One region of the Peribacillus sp. NPDC058002 genome, then DNA from elsewhere that is predicted to be linked to it. Evidence: riboswitches for the same ligand, from Rfam matches in the RefSeq annotation. Region 1 holds a riboswitch; each other region holds the start of a gene.
The links. Region 1 has a riboswitch for S-adenosylmethionine ahead of ACFVSH_RS13460 (methionine ABC transporter ATP-binding protein). Riboswitches for the same ligand answer to the same signal wherever they lie in the genome.
Positions count from the first base shown of each region.

Region 2: linked by a shared signal. The riboswitch ahead of ACFVSH_RS07490 (O-acetylhomoserine aminocarboxypropyltransferase/cysteine synthase family protein) and the one ahead of ACFVSH_RS13460 (methionine ABC transporter ATP-binding protein) in region 1 are both predicted to bind S-adenosylmethionine.
Region 3: linked by a shared signal. The riboswitch ahead of ACFVSH_RS15230 (methionine biosynthesis PLP-dependent protein) and the one ahead of ACFVSH_RS13460 (methionine ABC transporter ATP-binding protein) in region 1 are both predicted to bind S-adenosylmethionine.

Region 1 covers NZ_JBHVQU010000066.1:7,271-14,302, reverse strand. The annotation lists gene ACFVSH_RS13475 (nuclear transport factor 2 family protein) at 517-885, shown strand; gene ACFVSH_RS13470 (hypothetical protein) at 981-1,151, shown strand; gene ACFVSH_RS13465 (GNAT family N-acetyltransferase) at 1,148-1,453, shown strand; SAM riboswitch class I at 1,582-1,693, shown strand; gene ACFVSH_RS13460 (methionine ABC transporter ATP-binding protein) at 1,994-3,010, shown strand; gene ACFVSH_RS13455 (methionine ABC transporter permease) at 3,031-3,681, shown strand; gene ACFVSH_RS13450 (MetQ/NlpA family ABC transporter substrate-binding protein) at 3,703-4,575, shown strand; gene ACFVSH_RS13445 (M20 family metallopeptidase) at 4,657-5,859, shown strand; gene ACFVSH_RS13440 (Fur-regulated basic protein FbpA) at 6,048-6,254, shown strand; gene ACFVSH_RS13435 (Fur-regulated basic protein FbpA) at 6,280-6,474, shown strand; gene ACFVSH_RS13430 (dienelactone hydrolase family protein) at 6,455-7,032, opposite strand, start outside.
Region 2 covers NZ_JBHVQU010000025.1:11,667-18,698, forward strand. The annotation lists gene ACFVSH_RS07465 (acyl-CoA dehydrogenase family protein) at 1-615, shown strand, start outside; gene ACFVSH_RS07470 (arsenate reductase family protein) at 757-1,113, shown strand; gene gcvH (glycine cleavage system protein GcvH) at 1,208-1,591, shown strand; gene ACFVSH_RS07480 (toprim domain-containing protein) at 1,684-2,049, shown strand; gene ACFVSH_RS07485 (thioredoxin family protein) at 2,053-2,361, shown strand; SAM riboswitch class I at 2,494-2,599, shown strand; gene ACFVSH_RS07490 (O-acetylhomoserine aminocarboxypropyltransferase/cysteine synthase family protein) at 2,699-4,009, shown strand; SAM riboswitch class I at 4,127-4,239, shown strand; gene ACFVSH_RS07495 (methionine ABC transporter ATP-binding protein) at 4,393-5,427, shown strand; gene ACFVSH_RS07500 (methionine ABC transporter permease) at 5,420-6,088, shown strand; gene ACFVSH_RS07505 (MetQ/NlpA family ABC transporter substrate-binding protein) at 6,104-6,940, shown strand.
Region 3 covers NZ_JBHVQU010000084.1:7,661-14,692, forward strand. The annotation lists gene ACFVSH_RS15215 (ABC transporter ATP-binding protein) at 1-41, shown strand, start outside; gene ACFVSH_RS15220 (type B 50S ribosomal protein L31) at 173-421, shown strand; gene metC (cystathionine beta-lyase) at 534-1,715, opposite strand; gene ACFVSH_RS15230 (methionine biosynthesis PLP-dependent protein) at 1,712-2,824, opposite strand; SAM riboswitch class I at 2,911-3,024, opposite strand; gene fumC (class II fumarate hydratase) at 3,351-4,733, shown strand; gene ACFVSH_RS15240 (hypothetical protein) at 4,842-5,084, shown strand; gene ACFVSH_RS15245 (ABC transporter ATP-binding protein) at 5,145-6,290, opposite strand; gene ACFVSH_RS15250 (PucR family transcriptional regulator) at 6,415-7,032, opposite strand, start outside.

The DNA.
Region 1 (7,032 bases):
GTGCAGTGTGAATATTTAAACAAAGTTGCTTGGAACGGAAGGTACGAGACTCCTGCGGGAAAGCGAGTCCAAGGGAGACCCCACAGGCGCCAAGAGCGCCGAGGAGGCTCCCGGACCGCCCGCGGAAAGCGAGTGCCTGGAGTGGAAATCAACATTCATATTTTAACTCCCAATCTTAACATCGAGTTTGTCTACAGTCTGAAAGGAGCTGCCATTTGCAGCTCCTTCTTTTTATGGACCCAATGATGAAGATGTGGGAGGACCAGTAAGGAATAGTTCGCAGCGAATGGCCGTCAAAAAGGAATGACCGCTAGTAATGTAGAATAAATTGTAACTAACACTCTGAAATCCGTCCTGAGTCCAGTTTCTTGGAAATATGGAAACAAAGTAGGTATGGCAAAAATGGTTAAATACAAAAAATGCTGCTGACCGCAAAATATTAACCAACTGGATAAAAAATCTTTGCCACAATGGATCATGAATTTCACCAATAGCTGAAAAAGGAGGACAAGATGAATGGATAGTGAATCTTCATTATTAAAAGAGCATTTGTATCAGCTAGAGGAGAAATTGTTAAAATCTGAAGTCCGTAAATCACCAGAAGAGCTTTCAATATTATTGAAAGATGATTTCTTTGAGTTCGGCAGTTCGGGTAACATATGGTCTAAAAACGATTTTTTGGGACAAGAGGGAGCCGGATCGGTGAAGATGACAATAAGTCAATTTGATATGCATCCATTGTCTGAGGATACCGTTTTAACGACGTACCGGATTTTTGATGAAGATAAAGTGGAACATACCTTAAGGAGTTCAATCTGGAAATGTACGAATGGAAGATGGCAAATGTTTTTTCATCAAGGCACGAAAACGAAAGGGCCCCGCTAGGCCTATTATTTATGAATAAGAATTATCATAAAAATGCGTAAGTAAAATGAGATTTGCTTGTTTAAAAAAATATTTCAATAAAATGATTGGGGTGGGTGAATCTGATCTTTCGTACCATTGATACCGATAAAGATAAAGAGATTATCATTAAATTTAGGAAAGATTCCTATGTTGTAAGTTTTGGATCTGAAGATGGTTTTGGAGATGAGAATACATATCTGCAACGAATGAAAGAACGGGTCCGGAAATTTCCGGATGACAGGTGATCATTGAAAAGGACCAAGAACCGATTGGCCAGATGGAACTTCAAATTCGGGAGTATGAAGGAACAGAGATTGGCTATGTGAATCTTTTTTATCTTATTCCCGATTACCGCAGTAAAGGCCTTGGCAAGGAATTGGTTCGCTATGCAGAAAACTTTTTCAGGCAATTTAACGTCTCCGAATATCATTTAAGGGTTTCTCCGGATAATGGAAGGGCGATTCGTTTATATACGAATTCAGGCATGAAGAAGATAAGCGAAGAAAATGAAAAATACCTTGTATGGAGAATGAGCAAATCGATTTAAAGTTATATTGATATAATTAAAATCTATCAATTCACTATACTATAAAAATATTTAGCGTGATGAAAAATATGGTTGACTTTAGAGAAATTAGAATATATAGTGAAGGACATAATTAAATATAACGTTAATTCTTATCAAGAGATGTGGAGGGACTTGGCCCTATGATACCTCGGCAGCGGGTTTTTACTTTTGTAAAAATACTGTGCTAATTCCAACGGACGAAAGTTTGAAAGATAAGAAGGAGCTTTTCTTAGATAATTAATTTAAGAGTTTACTCTTTTTTTATGTCTAAAAGAGGCCTCTTCTGTCTGATGACGGAAGAGGCCTCTTTTGTTTATTCAAAATGTATATGGTTATTTGGAGAATTGGTGCAATTACTCGTAAGTTTGGCAGATTTACTCGTGAGTTTCACGCATTTACTCGTGAATTCCGCGCATTTACTCGTGAATTCCAAAAATTTAACCCTATCATTATGAAACTTGGCAAAGCTCTTCTCTAGATAATGAATTCGTACAAATAAACAGCATGGGGGGAGATTGGATGATTGAGTTTCAACATGTCAAAAAGGTTTATCAAACAAAGAAACAGACTGTCGAGGCTTTGAAGGGCATCAATTTGACAGTGGAAAAGGGGGATATATTCGGTGTAGTCGGTTATAGCGGGGCCGGGAAGAGTACGTTGATCAGGTTGGTCAATTTGCTTGAACATCCTTCAGATGGTTCGGTGATTGTTGGGGGCAAGGATTTAACCAAATTGAACCCGAAGGAATTGCGGGCAGAAAAGAAAAAAATCGGGATGATTTTTCAGCATTTTAATTTGCTGAACTCAAAGACCGTTTTTGATAATATCGCCATGCCGCTGATTTTATCGGGAACCCCTGGTAAAGAAATCAAAAAGCGGGTAGGAGAGCTGTTGGAGTTCGTTGGCTTATCGAGCAAAGCAAAGAGTTATCCGGAACAATTATCCGGCGGCCAAAAGCAGCGGATCGGCATTGCGAGAGCATTGGCTACCAATCCATCGATCTTATTGTGTGATGAGGCTACCTCGGCATTGGATCCACAAACAACGAGTGCTGTTCTGCAGCTCTTAAAGAAAATCAATAAAGAATACAATATCACCATTCTGCTAATCACTCATGAGATGTCTGTCATTAGGGAAATTTGCAATAAGGTAGCGGTCATGGAGGGCGGATGTGTCGTTGAACAAGGTTCGGTTTTCGAAGTTTTTGCGAAGCCGCAAACGGATATTGCAAAAAACTTCGTGAGAACGGTCATACATGACGAAATCCCACAAAGTTTCCTAAAAAGCATAGGGTCCCATATCCCGATTATTTGGAAAATTAATTTTATTGGAACTACTTCGGGTACTCCTTTACTTTCAACGATCTCGAAGAAATATGATGTTCATTTAAGTGTTTTATCAGCCAATATTTCTGAAATTCAGGAAACGCCTTTCGGGAATTTGATCATCGAAGTGACCGGGAACAAAAATGAGGTGGAAAAGGCTTATCAATATATTAAAGACGAGGGGATTCTCGTCCAGGAGGTGCAGATTTAATGGTTAATACGCTTTGGGGAATGGAAATAACGGCAGATCAGCTGTCGACAGCTTTCGGTGACACACTTTATATGGTAGCCATCTCATTGGTATTTTCCGGATTGATTGGGCTTCCGCTCGGTATCCTGCTTGTCATTACAAGAAAGGGTCACATCCTGGAGAATAAATGGGTCTTTAATGTATTGAACCCGATCATCAATATATTGCGGTCGGTTCCTTTCATCATCTTGCTTGTAGCACTTATTCCGTTTACAAGAATGATTGTAGGCAGTGCAATCGGAACGAATGCGGCCATTGTTCCGTTAATCTTTTACGCGGCCCCTTATATTGCCCGGCTTGTGGAGAACTCCCTGTTGGAAGTGGACAAAGGGATCATCGAGGCAGCTCAGGCGATGGGGGCGACGACATGGCAAATCATTTACCGCTTTTTGATTCCCGAGGGACTTAGTTCATTGATCCTTACATTTACAACAGCGACAATCGGGCTTGTTGGTTCTACGGCCATGGCAGGTGCCGTCGGTGCAGGCGGGGTCGGAGATCTAGCTTTGGCTTACGGTTATCAAAGGTTCGATACGATGACGATGATCGTCACGGTGGCGGCGCTCGTGATCATCGTTCAATTATTGCAATCCACCGGGAATTTCGTTTCAAGAAAAATCAGAAGAAGATAAACATAACAGGAGGTAGGAGAAATGAAGAAAATCTTATTAACGATCATCGTATTGGCATTGGCCATCGTGTCTGCAGCATGCGGGAAAAAAGAAGGTGCATCAGGCGGTTCGGATGATGTGAAAACAGTGAAAGTCGGTGTCAGCAGCGGGGATACGAGAACATGGGAATATATTGTCGATATAGCGAAAGAGGAAGGGCTTAATATCGAACTGGTCACTTTCAATGATTATATCCAACCGAACCTTGCGTTAAGTGAAGGTGAAATCGATGCCAATTCATTCCAAACGGTCGCTTACTTCGATGAATTCGTTCAAGATCAAAATCTGAAATTAGAGGCCATCGGGTCGACTGTCATTGCGCCCATGGGCCTTTATTCGAAAAAACATAAAAGTCTTAAGGATCTTCCGGATGGTGCTACGATTGCCGTTCCGAATGAAGCGACAAACTTCGGCCGTGCACTGCTCCTTCTTCAGGAAGCTGGATTGATTACATTGAAAAAGGAATTCAATGGATCGGGATCATTGGAAATCATTAAGGATAATCCGAAAAAATTGAAAATCCAGCCTGTTGCTGCCGGCAATACGCCTCGTTTATTGGATGATGCCGATGCTTCAGCCATCAATAATAACTTTGCTGTCGAAGCGGGCCTTACTTTAAAAGATTCATTATTCCATGAAAGTAAAACGGCGAAACCATATATTAATATCATTGCAGTTAAAAAGGGAAATGCCGATCGTCCTGAGCTGCAAAAATTAGTGGAGCTTTATCAATCGAAAAAAGTGGAAGCGTTCATAGAAAAAACGTTTAAAGGAAACACCATTCCTGCATATGTTTCTGTCGATGAATTGGTCAATTACCAGGATGCTTGGACAAAACCAGCAAATGAAAAATAATGCTTGAGACCAAGTGGAGGAATGCCGGATGGATGCAAGATGCCTATCCGGCTCCTTAAACCAAAAAGGGGAGATACGAATATGGCGAGAGAATTAGTGCAGAAGCAGCATCAGCAGATCATTGAAGATCACATCGACCTTCATTCCAAATTATATATCGAAACGAGTCAAGCCATTCATGCCAAACCCGAAATTGGGAATCAAGAATTCTTCGCTTCGGATACATTAACCGGAATACTTCGAAGCGAAGGATTTGAAGTGACCCGCAATATTGCCGGACATGAAACAGGATTCATCGCCAAAAAAACCTCTTCAAAGAAAGGACCCACAATTGCCTTTTTAGCCGAATATGATGCATTGCCGGGTTTAGGCCATGCTTGCGGTCATAATATCATCGGCACGACGAGTGTTGCAGCTGGCATTTCCTTGGCTCAAGTACTGGAGGAAACAGGCGGAGAGGTGATTGTTTTCGGAACACCGGCAGAAGAGGGCGGGCCGAATGGAAGCGCAAAAGGCAGTTTTGTGAAGCACGGTCTATTTGATGGGGTGGATGCGGCGATCCTTATCCACCCTGCCGGGAAAACGGGTGTCACAAGTCCGTTTTTGGCTGTCGACCCCCTTGATTTTCATTTTTACGGGAAGTCAGCGCATGCAGCAGCAGCACCTGAAGAAGGCGTGAATGCACTTGACGCGGTGATTCAGCTGTTCAATGGCATTAATGCTTTGCGCCAGCAGCTACCAGCCGAGGTCAAAATCCACGGAATCATCACCAATGGCGGGGAAGCGCCTAACATCATTCCTGAATATGCTTCCGCCAGATTTTACATTAGAGCAACAACATGGAAACTTTGCCAAGAAGTGTCCAAAAAAATACGTGCTGTTGCTGAAGGTGCTGCACTTGCCACAGGAAGTAACGTAAAAGTTGAACGCTTCCAAAATGAAGTGCTCGATTTTGTCATTAATCCAGTCCTGGATGAACTGTTAAAAGAAGAACTGGCTCAATTAGGGGAAGCGGTGGCTCCTCGAAAAGAGAGCGGCTATGGTTCGACGGATGCAGGTAATGTAAGCCATGTAGTGCCGACAGCACATCCTTACATAAAAATTGGCCATGATGAGCTGATTGCCCATACGAATGAATTCCGCGACTGTGCCAAATCTCCTGCTGGAGACAAAGCCATCCTGACCGGAGCAAAAGCCCTTGCACTTACAGGGTATAAATTGATTTCGGATCAAGACCTGTTGGATAAAGTGAAAGCAGCATTTCATGAAGCGAAGCAAAAATAAATAAGATGCAGGAAAAAAATTATTGACTGCGGATTACAGAGTTAGTATCATTAAAAATAATAATACCTAGTAATTAAATAGGAATTATAGGTTAATTGACCGGAAAACCGGAGACTTTTCTTTCATGTAAAGAGGTGTCTCCGGTTTTTTTGAATGGGCAAGCCGAAAGATTATAAGGAGGATTTATCATGGGGATATTATTACGTAAAGCGATTGAGAAAAAAAGAAACTTCCTGATAAACAAGTTAATTAACGAGGGGGTTTATAAAAAGAATGACAGCCATCTTTTTGAATTGACCTTAACCGATTTAGAGAATGAATATATGAAAATAAGGAAAATCGGGGAGAAGGAATCCGACGGTCATTCCCCCTGTCTAAGGATAAATTTCATATAATCTCAGAATAAAAGGAGATGGAGAAATGAGGAAGGGCGTGGAAGAAAGGCGGGAGGCATTGATCTATAAACTGATGATCCATACTGTAAATAAGAGTGTGGAACAGTTGAAGAAGTTAACTTTAAAAGAATTGGAAACAGAGTATAAAAAGGTTCAAAATGACTGTCATCCCCATAGTGATGCGGGTTCGATACATTGGATCAATGCAAAACGGCATTAGGCCGATGTTCATGATCCATAAAAAATTTCATCATTTTGCTAACGGCTATCTGTGCTGATTCTGCATGATAGTTTGAGCTGTAAGGGTCGCTGAATCCGTGTTTTCCATTGAATTTATGAATTTCGAGATTCTGTATTTCTAAAGCTGAAATTAACTCGTCCACATTAAATGAAGGCTCTTCCAGTGGGAAAAATAGCAATGCAGGGCATTGTGGCGCTAATTCTGCATAATTCCTAATGCGCGAACCGTAGTATCCAACTATTCCATCGACACATTCTTCCTCACTGCACAGCCATGCTACAGTTGCCCCTGCACTGAATCCAAGGATAAAAATCTTTTGGTATTCATCTTTAATATCCGATAATATATCCTTTATTTTATGTAAAGCGCCCGTGAAACCTACGTTCTCCATAAAATGCCGATACGCAGCCTCCTCTTGGGAATAATCAAAAGGCGTCTCCCGTTCTAACAAATCGGGACAAATCACATCTAAACCCTGTTTTGATAATAACTCACAAAAACCCTGCATATGTTGGTTCAGTCCATATATTTCGTGGA
Region 2 (7,032 bases), on a different contig from region 1:
ATTGAAAAAGCATATCGCGATTCCCGTATTAACCGGATCTTTGAAGGTACAAATGAAATCAACCGACTGCTTGTCCCGGGAACTTTTCTGAAGAAAGCACTTAAAGGGGAATTGCCGCTTCTTCAAAAAGCCCAAGGCTTGCAAGAGGAATTAATGATGATGATGCCGGAAGAGCCTGGCGATGAGCCACTGGCACAAGAAAAGATGCTTGTTAGGAACGCTAAGAAAATCGGTATTTTGGCAGCTGGCCTAGCGGCACAGAAATACGGCAAAACTCTTGATCAAGAACAAGAAATCCTCTCAAACATTGCCGATATCGTATCCCTTGCCTATGCAGCTGAATCCGTGGTATTGCGTACGGAAAAAGCTATTGCAGCTACAGGCCTGGAGAAGAACAAACAAAAAGTGCTTTACACTGAAATCTTCGTTCAGGAAGCTTTCAATGAAATAGAACAGCATGCAAAAGAAACGTTAATTGCGGTGGAAACAGGCGATACTCTTCGAATCATGCTTTCGTCGCTCCGCAAGCTGACAAGACACAATCCGATCAATGTCATTGCGAAAAAACGTGAAGCCTCCGTAAAGGTGATCGAAGCGGAAAAATATGCTCTATAAGCAATGAATCAGAATCTGTAAAGGGAATGCCCGTAAAGGCATTCCCTTTATTTCCTTTGATGAAATCGCAACGGAAATTCAAAAGATATTTCGTTGTATTGCGTGCTGAAAACGGGTATTCTATTGATAGGTGGTGAAATGATGGGCTTAACATTATATTGGTACCCAAAATGCGGCACATGCCGTAACGCGAAGAAGTGGCTTGATAATCATGAACTGCAATATGAAGCGATCCATATAGCTGAAAATCCGCCTTCGCGAACAGAAATAGAAAAACTATATAAAATCAGCAATTTGGAATTGAAGAAGTTCTTCAATACTAGCGGTCAAAAATATCGGGAGCTGGGCTTAAAGGATAAGCTGAAAGAAGCTACTGAAGCAGAGATGCTTGATATATTGTCCACGGATGGCATGCTTCTGAAAAGGCCGATTGTTACAGATGGCACTAAAGTGACGGTAGGTTTCAAAGAAGAGCAATTCGAACAGGTTTGGAACTGAAATTTCACAAAATATTTGGTTAATTCCTTACTTAAACACACTATCTACCTTATAATGAAATAGATAAATAAGATGTACATATGGAGGGTTAATAATGACGACAACACCAAAAGAACTTCGTTACACTAAAGAACATGAATGGGTCAAAACGGAAGATGGAACAGTGCGCATTGGGATTACAGCTTTCGCACAGTCCGAGCTTGGGGACATCGTATTCGTTGAGCTTCCGGAAATCGGCGATGAATTGAAAGCGAACGAACCATTTGGAAGTGTTGAATCCGTTAAGACCGTTTCTGAGCTTTATGCACCTATCAGTGGCAAGGTTGTTGAAGTAAACGAAGATTTAAGTGACAACCCTGAATATGTAAATGAGTCTCCTTATGAAAAGGCATGGATGGTCGTGCTTGAACCATCTAATAGCAATGATATTGAAAACTTGATGAGCGCCGAAGAGTATGAGAGTTTAATCAACGGTTAAAAAGAAGGAGAGGGGGGACTGAATAGGCCTGCTCTCTTTTTCATTTTATACAGCGGCAGTTGCGCACATAATTCATGAGATGGAGTGATGACATGGAGTGGGGCGAATTCGATAAAGTGATCATTGTAGAAGGCAGTTCCGATAGAAGAAAAGTTGCCTCCGTTTTAAATGAAGATGTGGAAATAAGATGTACAAATGGGACCATATCATTAACTAAGCTGGATGAATTAGTGGATGAATTGATGGATCGTGATGTTTATCTCCTTTTTGACGCAGATGAATCAGGAGAAAAGCTGCGGAAGCAGTTCCGAAGGGAAATGCCGGAAGCGAACCACCTGTATATTAATAAAATGTACAAAGAAGTGGAAAGCTCACCCGAACATCATATCGCAACTGTGCTACTATCTGCCAATATGAATGTGAAAATGAAATTTTTAAGTCAAAGGGTGAACGACTAATTGATGCAGGAATGGAAAGAAGAAGAGTGTAAGCTTGCTGTTGAAAATGGGGAAACCTTTTGCTTATATTTATATACGCCTTTATGCGGCACTTGTCAGGTCGCCTCCAAGATGCTGACGATATCCTTGGAGCTGTTCCCGGAATTGAAGGCAGGCAAAATGAATATGAACTATGTCCAAGCAATTGCCGAATCATATGAAATCGAAAGTGTGCCCTGTTTATTGCTTTTCAAAAAAGGAAAGCTGCACAAAAAAATATATGCCTTTCAATCCGTTCCTTATTTGTACGGATTGCTTAAGGAAATCAGCTAAGAAACCAATCAGAGCCGTGGTTGGTTTCTTTGTTGCGGACATTTGAATTAAACAAAGAATATTCTAACAATTAATTGACTGATTTATTCTAAAATGATATATTTTGAATTAAGTAATGGCAGAATTTAATAGTTCTTATCAAGAGTGGCGGAGGGACTGGCCCGACGAAGCCCGGCAACCGGTATAATTTTATATACGGTGCTAATTCCAGCAGAGTGTTGGCTCTGGTAGATGAGGTGTGTTCTTGAGACCTCTTCTTGTTGAAGTGGTTTTTTTGTTTATAAAAGGCCAGATATCATATAATTCCAACTAAATCCATAGAAAAAGGTGAAACCATATGTCAGGGAAAAAGTTGCGTTTCGAAACATTGAGTGTTCATGGCGGTCTGCAAACTGATGAAACAGGTGCCCGTGCAGTTCCTATCTACCAAAGCAATGCATACTTGTTCAAAGACACCGACCATGCAGCGAATTTATTTGGCCTAAAGGAGAATGGCTATATATATACACGGCTTCATAATCCCACGGTCAGCGTTTTTGAGGAAAGAATGGCCTTATTGGAAGGTGGCATCGGCGGATTGGCAACAGCAAGTGGAATGGCTGCCATCTCACTTTCAATCCTGAACATTGCCGCTGCAGGTGATGAGATTGTTTCAGCCTCTACATTATATGGCGGTACTTATAACCTTTTTGAAAATACTCTTCCTAAATATGGGATCAAAGTGAAGTTCGTTTCTCCCGATGATCCTGAAAATTTCAAAAGGGCGATTACGCCAAGAACTAAAGCCATTTTTGCCGAAACGATCGGTAATCCAAGTTTGAGGGTGCTTGATATTGAAGCGGTGGCGAAAATCGCCCATGAAGCCGGCATACCTTTAATCATTGATAATACCTTTGCAACACCATATCTTTGCAGACCAATTGATTTTGGCGCGGACATCGTCATCCATTCCGCTACAAAATGGCTTCTGGGAAATGGAACGACACTAGGCGGTGTCATCGTGGATGGAGGGAAGTTCGATTGGAACTCGCCAAACTACCCTGGCTTCACGGAGCCTGACCCAAGTTACGACGGTCTGGTATACGCCGAGGCAGTTGGACCTGCCGCATTCATAACGAAAGCCCGAGTCCAGTTACTTCGTGATTTAGGCCCTGCGCTAAGTGCCCAAAGTGCATTCCAGTTTACGCTTGGACTTGAAACGCTGCATGTAAGGATGAAAGAGCATCTATCAAACACCAAGTCTGTCATTGAATATTTAAAAAACCATCCTGCCGTGACTTGGGTTTCGCATCCTGGTGATGAGGATCATCCCGATAAGGCCCTTGCGGATAAATATTTGCCTAAGGGAGCTGGATCTGTCGTGACTTTTGGAATACAAGGTAATCGCGAAGCTGGGGCAAAACTTATCAATTCGGTGGAATTATGGTCCCATGTGGCGAATGTAGGGGATGCGAAGAGCTTGATCATCCACCCAGCCAGTACGACCCATCAACAATTGAATGAGGCGGGTCTTGCGAAAGCGGGTGTAAGTGCCGATCAAGTCCGTTTATCAATTGGGATTGAAAATGTAGACGACTTAATAGAAGATTTAGAGCAGGCAATTGAAAAAGCGACGAATATCGTCTCCTTGACTTCCAAAACGCTTTAAGCAAAGTTCCTGTTCATCCTTGAACTAGAAATAATATACATTGCGCTCCTTTTTTATCTATGATAAAATTTCTCCATACTAAAGAACTTAATGATGTACAAATATTCTATATATTAGCTCTTATCAAGAGAGGTGGAGGGATGTGCCCGATGAAACCCGGCAACCGACAAGGAGATTTCCTTGGAAAGGTGCCAATTCACACAAAGTTTAATTACTTTGGAAGATGAGAGAAAGGCCTGTTTCTTCACCTGCCTTTCTGCTCATGCAGAAAGGTTTTTTCTGTTTTAATGGGGAAAACATGTGCATGATATGAGAAACAGACTAATAATGTAAAGAAATCAACTAAGTTCATAGGTTTTATTGGATAAAAGAGGTGAGGATTAATGATTACATTGACGAAAGTCAGTAAGCTGTTCCGAACAGGAAAAGGAAACAGTGAGACGATCAAGGCTGTAAATAATGTGAATGTTGAAATAAATAAAGGCGAGATTTTCGGTATCATCGGTTACAGTGGAGCGGGGAAAAGTACTTTGATCAGAATGCTCAATGGATTGGAAACTCCTACAGAGGGATCCGTTGTGGTGGCTGAGAAGGAAATTTCAAAAATTAAAGGGGCTCAGCTCCGTAAGGCCCGTCAAGAAATCAGCATGATTTTCCAACATTTCAATCTATTATGGTCAAGGACCGTTCAGGAAAATATTTCTTTCCCATTGGAAATTGCAGGAGTTTCTAAAACTGAACGAACCAATCGTGTGAACGAGTTGATCAAGTTAGTCGGACTGGAAGGCAGGGAAAAGGCCTATCCTTCACAATTAAGCGGAGGGCAAAAGCAAAGGGTGGGAATAGCCAGGGCTCTGGCAAATGACCCTAAAGTGCTGCTGTGTGATGAAGCGACATCTGCCTTGGATCCACAGACTACCGACTCCATACTCGAATTGCTTGTTGACATCAATCAGCGCCTAGGATTGACGATCGTCTTGATAACACATGAAATGCATGTAATACGTAAAATCTGTCATCGCGTCGCCGTGATGGAAAACGGGCAAGTTGTTGAACAGGGTCCTGTCCTGGATGTTTTCAAGAATCCTAAAGAACAAATGACAAAGCGTTTCGTGCAGCAGGTAACTGAACCAGAAGAAACGAAAGAAACGATGGACCATTTGCTCGAACGTTATCCTGCAGGCAAAGTGATTCAATTGACCTTTGTAGGTGATCATGCAGAAAGCCCGTTGATCACCAAGCTTGTACGTAACTTCGAGTTGGATGTCAATATCGTTCAAGGTAAGATATCCCAAACAAGAAGCGGTTCATATGGAACATTGTTTATCCATCTTGATGGCACAGAGGATGAAATGCTCCGCGCAATCGAATTCATTAAAGCACAGCAAGTAGGCGTGGAGGTGATTACTCATGCTTGAAGAATTATTGCCGAATATTGATTGGGAAGACATTATTGAAGCAACGAAAGAAACGCTATACATGACAAGCGTCTCTGTAGTGGCAACCTTTTTTATAGGCATAATATTAGGATTGATCCTGTTCCTGACAGGGAAGGGTAATATGTGGGAAAACCGGGTAATTAACGGGGTCATGAGTGCTATCGTTAATATATTCCGTTCCATTCCATTTCTTATTTTGATCGTGCTGCTCATTCCTTTCACTAAGGCACTTGTCGGTTCCATGATCGGAGAGAACGCTGCATTGCCGGCACTTATTATCGGTGCAGCCCCATTTTATGCGCGTATGGTTGAAATCGGCCTTCGTGAAATCGATAAAGGTGTAATTGAAGCCGCTAAATCCATGGGGGCAAAAACGAGCACGATCATTTGGAAGGTCCTTCTTCCAGAGTCGATGCCTGCCCTTATTTCCGGGATTACGGTAACATCGATTGCATTGGTTGGATATACCGCAATGGCCGGGGTCATCGGCGCAGGCGGACTTGGTAATCTAGCCTATTTGGAAGGCTATCAAAGAAATCAAAATGACGTTACGCTTGTGGCGACTATCGTTATTCTAATTATCGTCTTCATAATTCAAATTATTGGAGATGTGATTACATCTAAATTGGATAAAAGATAAAGGGAGATGAATAGGATGAAAAAGTTTTTAGGATTTGCATTAATTTTAGTGTTATCTATCGCTTTGGCTGCTTGTGGAAGTGAAAAGGATAAAAGCGGCGGTGATACAGAAAAAGAATCGAAAAAATTAGTTGTAGGGGCATCCAATGTTCCGCATGCTGAAATCCTTGAGGAAGCTAAGCCGCTTCTTAAAGAAAAAGGAATCGATTTGGAAATCGAAACATTCCAGGACTATGTTTTACCGAATAAGGCGTTGAATGATAAGGAATTGGATGCTAACTATTTTCAGCACATTCCTTACTTAGAGTCGCAAATTAAAGAAAATGGATATGATTTCGTCAATGCTGGGGGAATCCATATCGAGCCAATAGCACTATACTCTCAAAAATATAAAAGCATCGATAAACTTCCTAATGGAGCAACGATCATTTTGAGCAGCTCTGTCGCTGACCATGGACGCGCTTTATCCCTGTTGGAAAAGAATGGCCTCATCAAGTTGAAAGAGGGCATCGATAAAACGACAGCTACAACGAAAGACATCATTGAAAATAAGAAAAACCTTAAATTCGACGCTGAATATGAAGCGGCATTACTTCCAAAAATCTATGAAAGCGGCGAAGGCGATGCTGTTTTGATCAACTCTAACTATGCAATCGACGCTGGCTTGGACCCATTGAAAGATTCAATTGCGATTGAAGATTCCGAATCACCTTATGTGAATGTCATCGCTGTAAACAAAGGCGATGAAAATAAAGAAGAAATCAAAGCGCTTGTAGAAGTGTTGCATTCTAAAAAAATTCAAGATTTCATCCTTAAGGAATACAAAGGTGCAGTTGTACCGGCGGATAAATAATTCAAGAATGGCGGCCTGATTTAATTCAGGCCGTTTTTTTATGTTTAATCATGAAAGTGAAGGGTATAGAGGTAATGAAGGCATTAAAATGA
Region 3 (7,032 bases), on a different contig from region 1:
ATGAACTGCAGGCTGGTCCGCATAAAGGCATGGCTGGCTGAACCAGAATAAGGATGGATAATCAAGACCAAACTATAATGAGGGTGTCGTAATCGGCACCCTCAAGCAAAAATGTTGATAATAGTAATCATTACGTTTAAGATATACCTATACAGACGATGAGGTGATTATAGTGAAACAAGAAATTCATCCAGATTATCGACAAGTGGTATTCATGGATACCAACAGTGGGTATAAATTTTTGACGGGCTCCACGAAAACGTCAAATGAAACGATCGAGTGGGAAGACGGCCAAACGTATCCATTATTAAAAGTGGAAATCAGTTCAGATACGCACCCTTTTTATACCGGAAAGCAGAAGTTTGCTGAAAAAGGCGGACGGGTGGATCGCTTCCTGGATAAATATAATATGAAGAAATGAGAGTCAGGCCATCGGGAAATCGATGGTCTTTTTTTATTACTGGGTTTGAAAAAGAGTTAATAATGATGCTAAGGAAAAGGGTGCCCATAATCATGAGGCACCCATCCTGAAATCATTTTGCAGCAACTGCTTCCCCTTTGGCAATATTAAAGAGGGCTGCATCGAAGTCCTTTATTAAATCGTCCGGATTTTCAAGTCCGACAGAGAGGCGGAGCAAGCTGTTCGTGATGCCTCGCTTTTCCCTTTCATCATCAGGCATGGCTGCATGGGACATTTTGGCTGGGTAAGATAAAATAGATTCGACCGCTCCAAGGCTTACGGCAAAAACAGGGAGCTCGACAGTGTTTACGAAAGAACGGAAGGCTTCCTCACTTTCCAATTCAAATGATAGGACCGCCCCCGCTCCAAGTGACTGGCCTTTCTGGATGGCGTGCTGTGGATGATCGGAAAGGCCGGGATAATACACTTTTTTCACCAATGGCTGTTCCTTTAAGTAGGCTGCAATCTTTTCTGCCCCTTTTTGTGAATGTTCCATTCTAACTGATAAGGTTTTCAAACCTCTCATTACAAGCCAGGCATCCTGGACACCAAGGACCGCTCCAAAGGAGTTTTGGAGCGAACCGAGTCTTGCGGCCAATTCCGGATCTTTCACTACCGCAAGCCCAGCTACCACATCACTATGTCCGGATAAAAACTTCGTCGCGCTATGAAGGACAACATCAGCACCCAGATTCAACGGTTTTTGCAATGCCGGGGTCAAGAATGTGTTATCAACAAAACTTAAGGCACCAGCTTTTTTGGCGATATCACATACGGCTTGAATATCGGTCACTTTAAGTAACGGATTTGAAGGCGTTTCGATATAGATGGCCCTGGTATTTGGCTGAACGGCAGCTTTGACGCTTTCAAGGTCCGTCATGTCCACGAAGGTATGCTCAATATTGAAACGAGTCAATACGCTTGTGACCATCCTGAATGTTCCGCCGTACACATCTTCGGAAATGACGATATGATCCCCGGCAGACAATAGCAGGAAGGCTGTTGAAATGGCAGCCATACCTGAAGAAAAAGCAAAGCCGTGAGTGCCTTCCTCAAGTTCGGCAATGATGTCTTCAAGTGCTTCGCGAGTCGGGTTCCCGCTTCTGCTGTAATCATATTTGCCAAATTGATCGATATCGGATTGATGGAAAGTCGATGCATGCTGAATGGGGACGCTCACACCGCCCGTTGCCGGATCGAATTTATGCTGATTATGAAGTAATTTCGTTTCAAAGCTAAAATCATGACCTGTCATCGTAGCGCCTCCCTTTTTACATGTGCGAATGCTTGCTGCAAGTCCTGAATCAAATCATCGCTATCCTCGATGCCAACGGAGAAGCGGAGCAGACGATTACAAACTCCATTTGCCGTTCTGACTTCAAGCGGTATATCGGCATGCGTTTGTGTGGCAGGATAGGTGATAAAGCTTTCAACCCCTCCAAGGCTTTCTGCAAAGGAAATTAATGAGAGCGATTGTAAAAAGGGGTTGACCGCCGATTCATCAATGATACGGAATGAAATCATGCCGCCTTTGCCGGGATACAATACGTCCGTGACACAATCATGTTCCGACAAGTAATCTACAAGTATTTTGGCATTCTTTTCATGACGCTCCATCCGCAATGCCAAGGTTTTCATTCCACGCATCAATAGCCAAGAATCAAAGGGGCTCAAGACAGCTCCGGTACCATTATGATGGAAGGCTAGTGCATCACATAATTCAGCGCCGCTAGCAACGATCAGTCCGGCGAGCACATCATTATGACCACCGAGATACTTGGTTGCACTGTGAATCACGATATCCGCTCCAAGCAGGATGGGTTGTTGAATAAGAGGCGTGTAAAAAGTATTATCAACGATCAATAGTAAATTATTTTGTTTGGCCAATGCGGCAACAGCGCTAATGTCCGTTTGCTGCATAAGAGGGTTAGTGGGAGTTTCGATGAAGATGGCTTTCGTGTGAGGAGTGATGGCTTTTTCTATATCCTCCAAACAACAAGTGTTTACATAGTCACACTGCAATCCCCATTTTTTAAAACCTTGTTCTAACAGACGATATGTACCACCATAAAGATCTTCGCTGACAATCCAGGCATCACCTGATTTAAAAAGGGCAAGGATAGTGGAAATGGCGGCCATTCCTGAACTGCAGGCATAACCTTGGTCGCCTTTTTCCAGATCGGCGATGGAACGCTCCAATAATTGGCGTGTAGGATTACCTGTCCTTGTGTAGTCGAATCCCGTCGATTGGCCAATTCCTTCATGGCGAAAAGCTGTTGAAAAGTATACTGGCGGATTGACTGTTCCTGTCGCCGTTTCGCTGCGGTTTCCTAATTGAGCAAGATATGTTTCAGTTTTGTACATGGTTTTCACTGCTCCTTTGAGTTATATAAAATAAAAAAAAGTCTTCTTTAAGAAGAAGACTTTGATTAAGTAAGGACGAGTCATTCTTCTTATCTTCCAAGTTCACAAACTTGTGGAATTAGCACCTTTTCATTGGTTTGAAACAAATGAAGGTTGCTGAGGTGTCATCGGGCCATTCCCTCTACCTCTCTCGATAAGAGTTTAGATTATTCAATTTCTTTTGAATTTACTATATATACAAAATACTGTCAAGGACATTTTGGGATGGATAATGCTTGGATGTTCATGTCCAGGTTAATTGGTGCCTAGTGCGACAACACTTTATGTATCTAAAAAAAAGAATATCCGAATCTTCATATAAACACGAAGGGTCATGCAATTTTCGGAAAAAGTGAAAGGTCAGCGGATATTTTTGCTTTAAAATAATAAAGTTTGTACAATGTATGGAGAGAAAGAATAATACGACATTATTCATTTCATATGCAAATTGGTCTCAATGAATAGTGCAAACATAGGAGGAGAACACATGGAATACAGAATCGAACGAGATACGATGGGTGAAGTGAAAGTTCCTGCTGATAAATATTGGGGAGCACAAACCGAGAGAAGCCGTAACAATTTCAAAATCGGTAACGAAAAAATGCCGATTGAATTAGTTCGTGCATTTGCATACGTTAAACAAGCTGCGGCAAAGGTGAACTATGATCTTGGTGATCTTTCGGAAGTTAAAAAGAATGCCATCGTCAAGATTTGCGGCGAAATCCTCGAAGGAACGCTAGATGAGCATTTCCCGCTTGTAGTTTGGCAAACGGGAAGCGGTACGCAAAGTAATATGAACGTGAATGAAGTGGTCGCTAACAAAGGAAATGAATGGTTAAAAGAAAACGGTGAATCGGAAACCCTTCATCCGAATGATGATGTTAACAAGGCACAGAGCTCCAATGATACTTTCCCGACAGCCATGCATATTGCTGCCTTTATGGAAGTCGCTGAAAAATTGGTTCCTGCCATTAAAGCTCTTCGTGATACATTCGATACAAAAGAAAAAGAATTTTGGGATGTCGTGAAAATTGGCCGGACACATCTTCAAGATGCTACACCATTAACATTGGGACAAGAGATTTCCGGCTGGAAAGCGATGCTCGACAAAAATCTAGCGATGATTGAGGAAAGCAGCCAAAAATTATTGAACCTTGCACTAGGAGGAACGGCTGTAGGAACCGGAATCAATACAAAAAAAGAATTCCCGGGACTTTCCGCCAAACAAATTGCAGCTGATACTGGATATCCTTTTGTCACATCTGATAATAAGTTCCATGCATTGACAAGCCATAACGAAATCGTCTACGCACACGGCGCTTTAAAAGCATTGGCAGCGGATTTAATGAAAATTGCGAACGATGTCAGATGGCTGGCAAGTGGTCCAAGAAGCGGAATCGGCGAAATAGCCATTCCGGAAAACGAGCCAGGCAGCTCCATCATGCCAGGTAAAGTCAATCCAACACAAAGTGAAGCGCTTACCATGATTGCAACTCAAATCGTGGGTAACGATGCTACAATTGGCTTTGCAGCAAGCCAAGGTAATTTTGAATTGAATGTATTCAAGCCTGTCATCATCTATAACTTCCTGCAAACGGTAAAATTATTGACGGAAGGCATTCATTCATTCAACGATAATTGTGCGGTGGGCATCACTGCAAATGAGGATAAAATCAAAGAAAATGTAGAACGTTCCCTTATGTTGGTAACAGCATTGAACCCGCATATCGGTTATGAAAAAGCAGCCAAAATCGCCAAAACTGCATTCAAGGACAACTCAACATTGAAAGAAGCTGCGTTGAAATTGGAGTTCCTGACAGAAGATGAATTCAAAGCATGGGTCGATCCTGCTAACATGGTTAATAAATAATTGAATGGAAGTACCCTCCCTTGGTATTAGGGAGGGTGTTTCCATGGGTTAAAATAATGGGATGAACAAATACTGAAATCATAGGTAACGTGAACAGGAGGAAAAACAATGTCTTTATGCCCGCTTTGCAACGGTCTAAGAAAAATTCATGTGAATTGCCCGAAATGCGGCAGTGATCTTGATGATAAAGGGAAATTCATGGACTATGCTGATGATTACAGTGCTTATATGGATATCGACATACTTAAAGAAAACGACGGATACCCTAAATCCCTTCAAAAAGGCCAATGCCCGCATCTCATGAAATGCTCTGAATGCGGACATGATGAAGTGGTGTTGGTCCAGGAATGAATCTATCCTTTTTATTTGAATAAACGTAAAAAGACCCATAATGAATGGGTCTTTTTGCTTTTAATTGGCAGATAACTTCATGCTTTCCTGCATCTGTTCATCTTCTTCCACTAAAATGCGATGTTCAGTCCCTTTGTCAAAAAAGTGTGCTTTATTCATATCGAGGGCAAGTTCGATGTTTTCGCCAGCCTGGATGATATTCTTGGCATCGACGCGTGCGACGAAGTGCTGCCCCTCTAATGTGGAGTAGAGCATGATCTCCGCGCCCATCAGTTCGGCTACATCAATCTGGGTTGTGAATGCAGTGTTAGGGGACTTCGTGAAGTAAGCACCTTCATTATGGAAATCCTCCGGACGGATGCCAAGAATTATATCTTTTCCGACATATCCTTGATCACGCAGCATTTTCATCTTCAATTCAGGTAATTCAAGTGTTTGTTCGCCTATTTTAATAGTGCCTTCTTTTAAGGTTCCAGTAAAGAAGTTCATGGCAGGCGATCCGATAAAGCCGCCGACGAAAACGTTTATCGGTTTCTCATAAACGTCCTTTGGTGCACCGACCTGTTGGATGATACCATCCTTCATTACAACAAGACGTGTCGCCATCGTCATTGCCTCTGTTTGGTCATGCGTGACATATATCGTTGTGGTGTCGAGCCGTTTATGTAGTTTAGCGATTTCCGCACGCATTTGAACCCGTAGCTTTGCGTCGAGATTTGATAATGGCTCATCCATCAAGAAAACTTTTGCGTCCCTTACAATGGCCCGGCCAAGTGCGACACGCTGGCGCTGACCACCTGAAAGGGCTTTAGGTTTCCTGTTTAGCAGCTCTTCAAGTCCAAGAATCCTTGCCGCTTCATTGACTCTTTGCTTGATTTCCGCTTTTGGCGTTTTCCTGAGTTTTAATCCGAATGCCATATTATCATATACGGACATATGAGGATATAAGGCATAGTTCTGGAAAACCATCGCAATATCACGATCTTTAGGGGGGACATCATTGACTCGCTTGCCGTCTATATATAAATCCCCTTGGGAAATGTCTTCAAGTCCGGCAATCATCCTTAATGTCGTCGATTTGCCGCAACCTGAAGGTCCCACAAAAACTATGAATTCCTTATCGGCAACACGAAGGTTGAAGTCTTTAACAGCCGTCACCTTTTTATCATAAATCTTGAATATATGATCCAACACTAGCTCTGCCATGAAAAATCCCCCTTTTAAACTCCTGATTACTTGTACCAATTAACTATAGTCTAAGCTATCGGATTTGAAAAAAGTATGGGCACATTGCACAAAAAAGGGTGATATTACCTGTTTGCGTTGAAAATTAATCATTCAGTAAAAGTATCAAGTATGCAGTAAGGGCATGACGGAAGTTTCTAATGTCGAGACCAGTTCTTTCAGAGAATTTATCGATTCGGTATTGTAAGCTGTTCCGATGTATATAAAGCTGTTTGGAGGCATAGGTGGCATTTGAATTACATTCGATATACGTTTTAATCGTTTTGATCAGTTCTGTATCCTGCTTGGTCTTGCCAAGAATCTCATTGATATACCACTTTGCATCCTTAACGGATGGATCCTTTATTAATGAGTGAGGGATGATGTCTGCCAAATCAGCCACCTTTAGGTCCGGCAGATGCATCTGTGCCAAATCAAAACACTTTTTCTCCTGAGTCCAGTGCTGATGAAGGTCTTGGTTTATAGGGTGAAAGCGCCCGGTAAACATACGGGTCTTTACATAAAAGTCACTTTCAAGCGTGGAAGAAATGGCGATTAGTTGTTTAGTTGATAAAGGTTCTTCTTCGTCCGTTTCAATTAAGACTCCTGCCGTTTCATTTTCCCAGACAATAGCCGCGTCAGATGGAACGAAAGCTAGGAAGGCTTCTTCAAAATCGGAGTTGGAAAAATCAGCATGAGTCAGCTTGAAATGAAGAAATCGAAC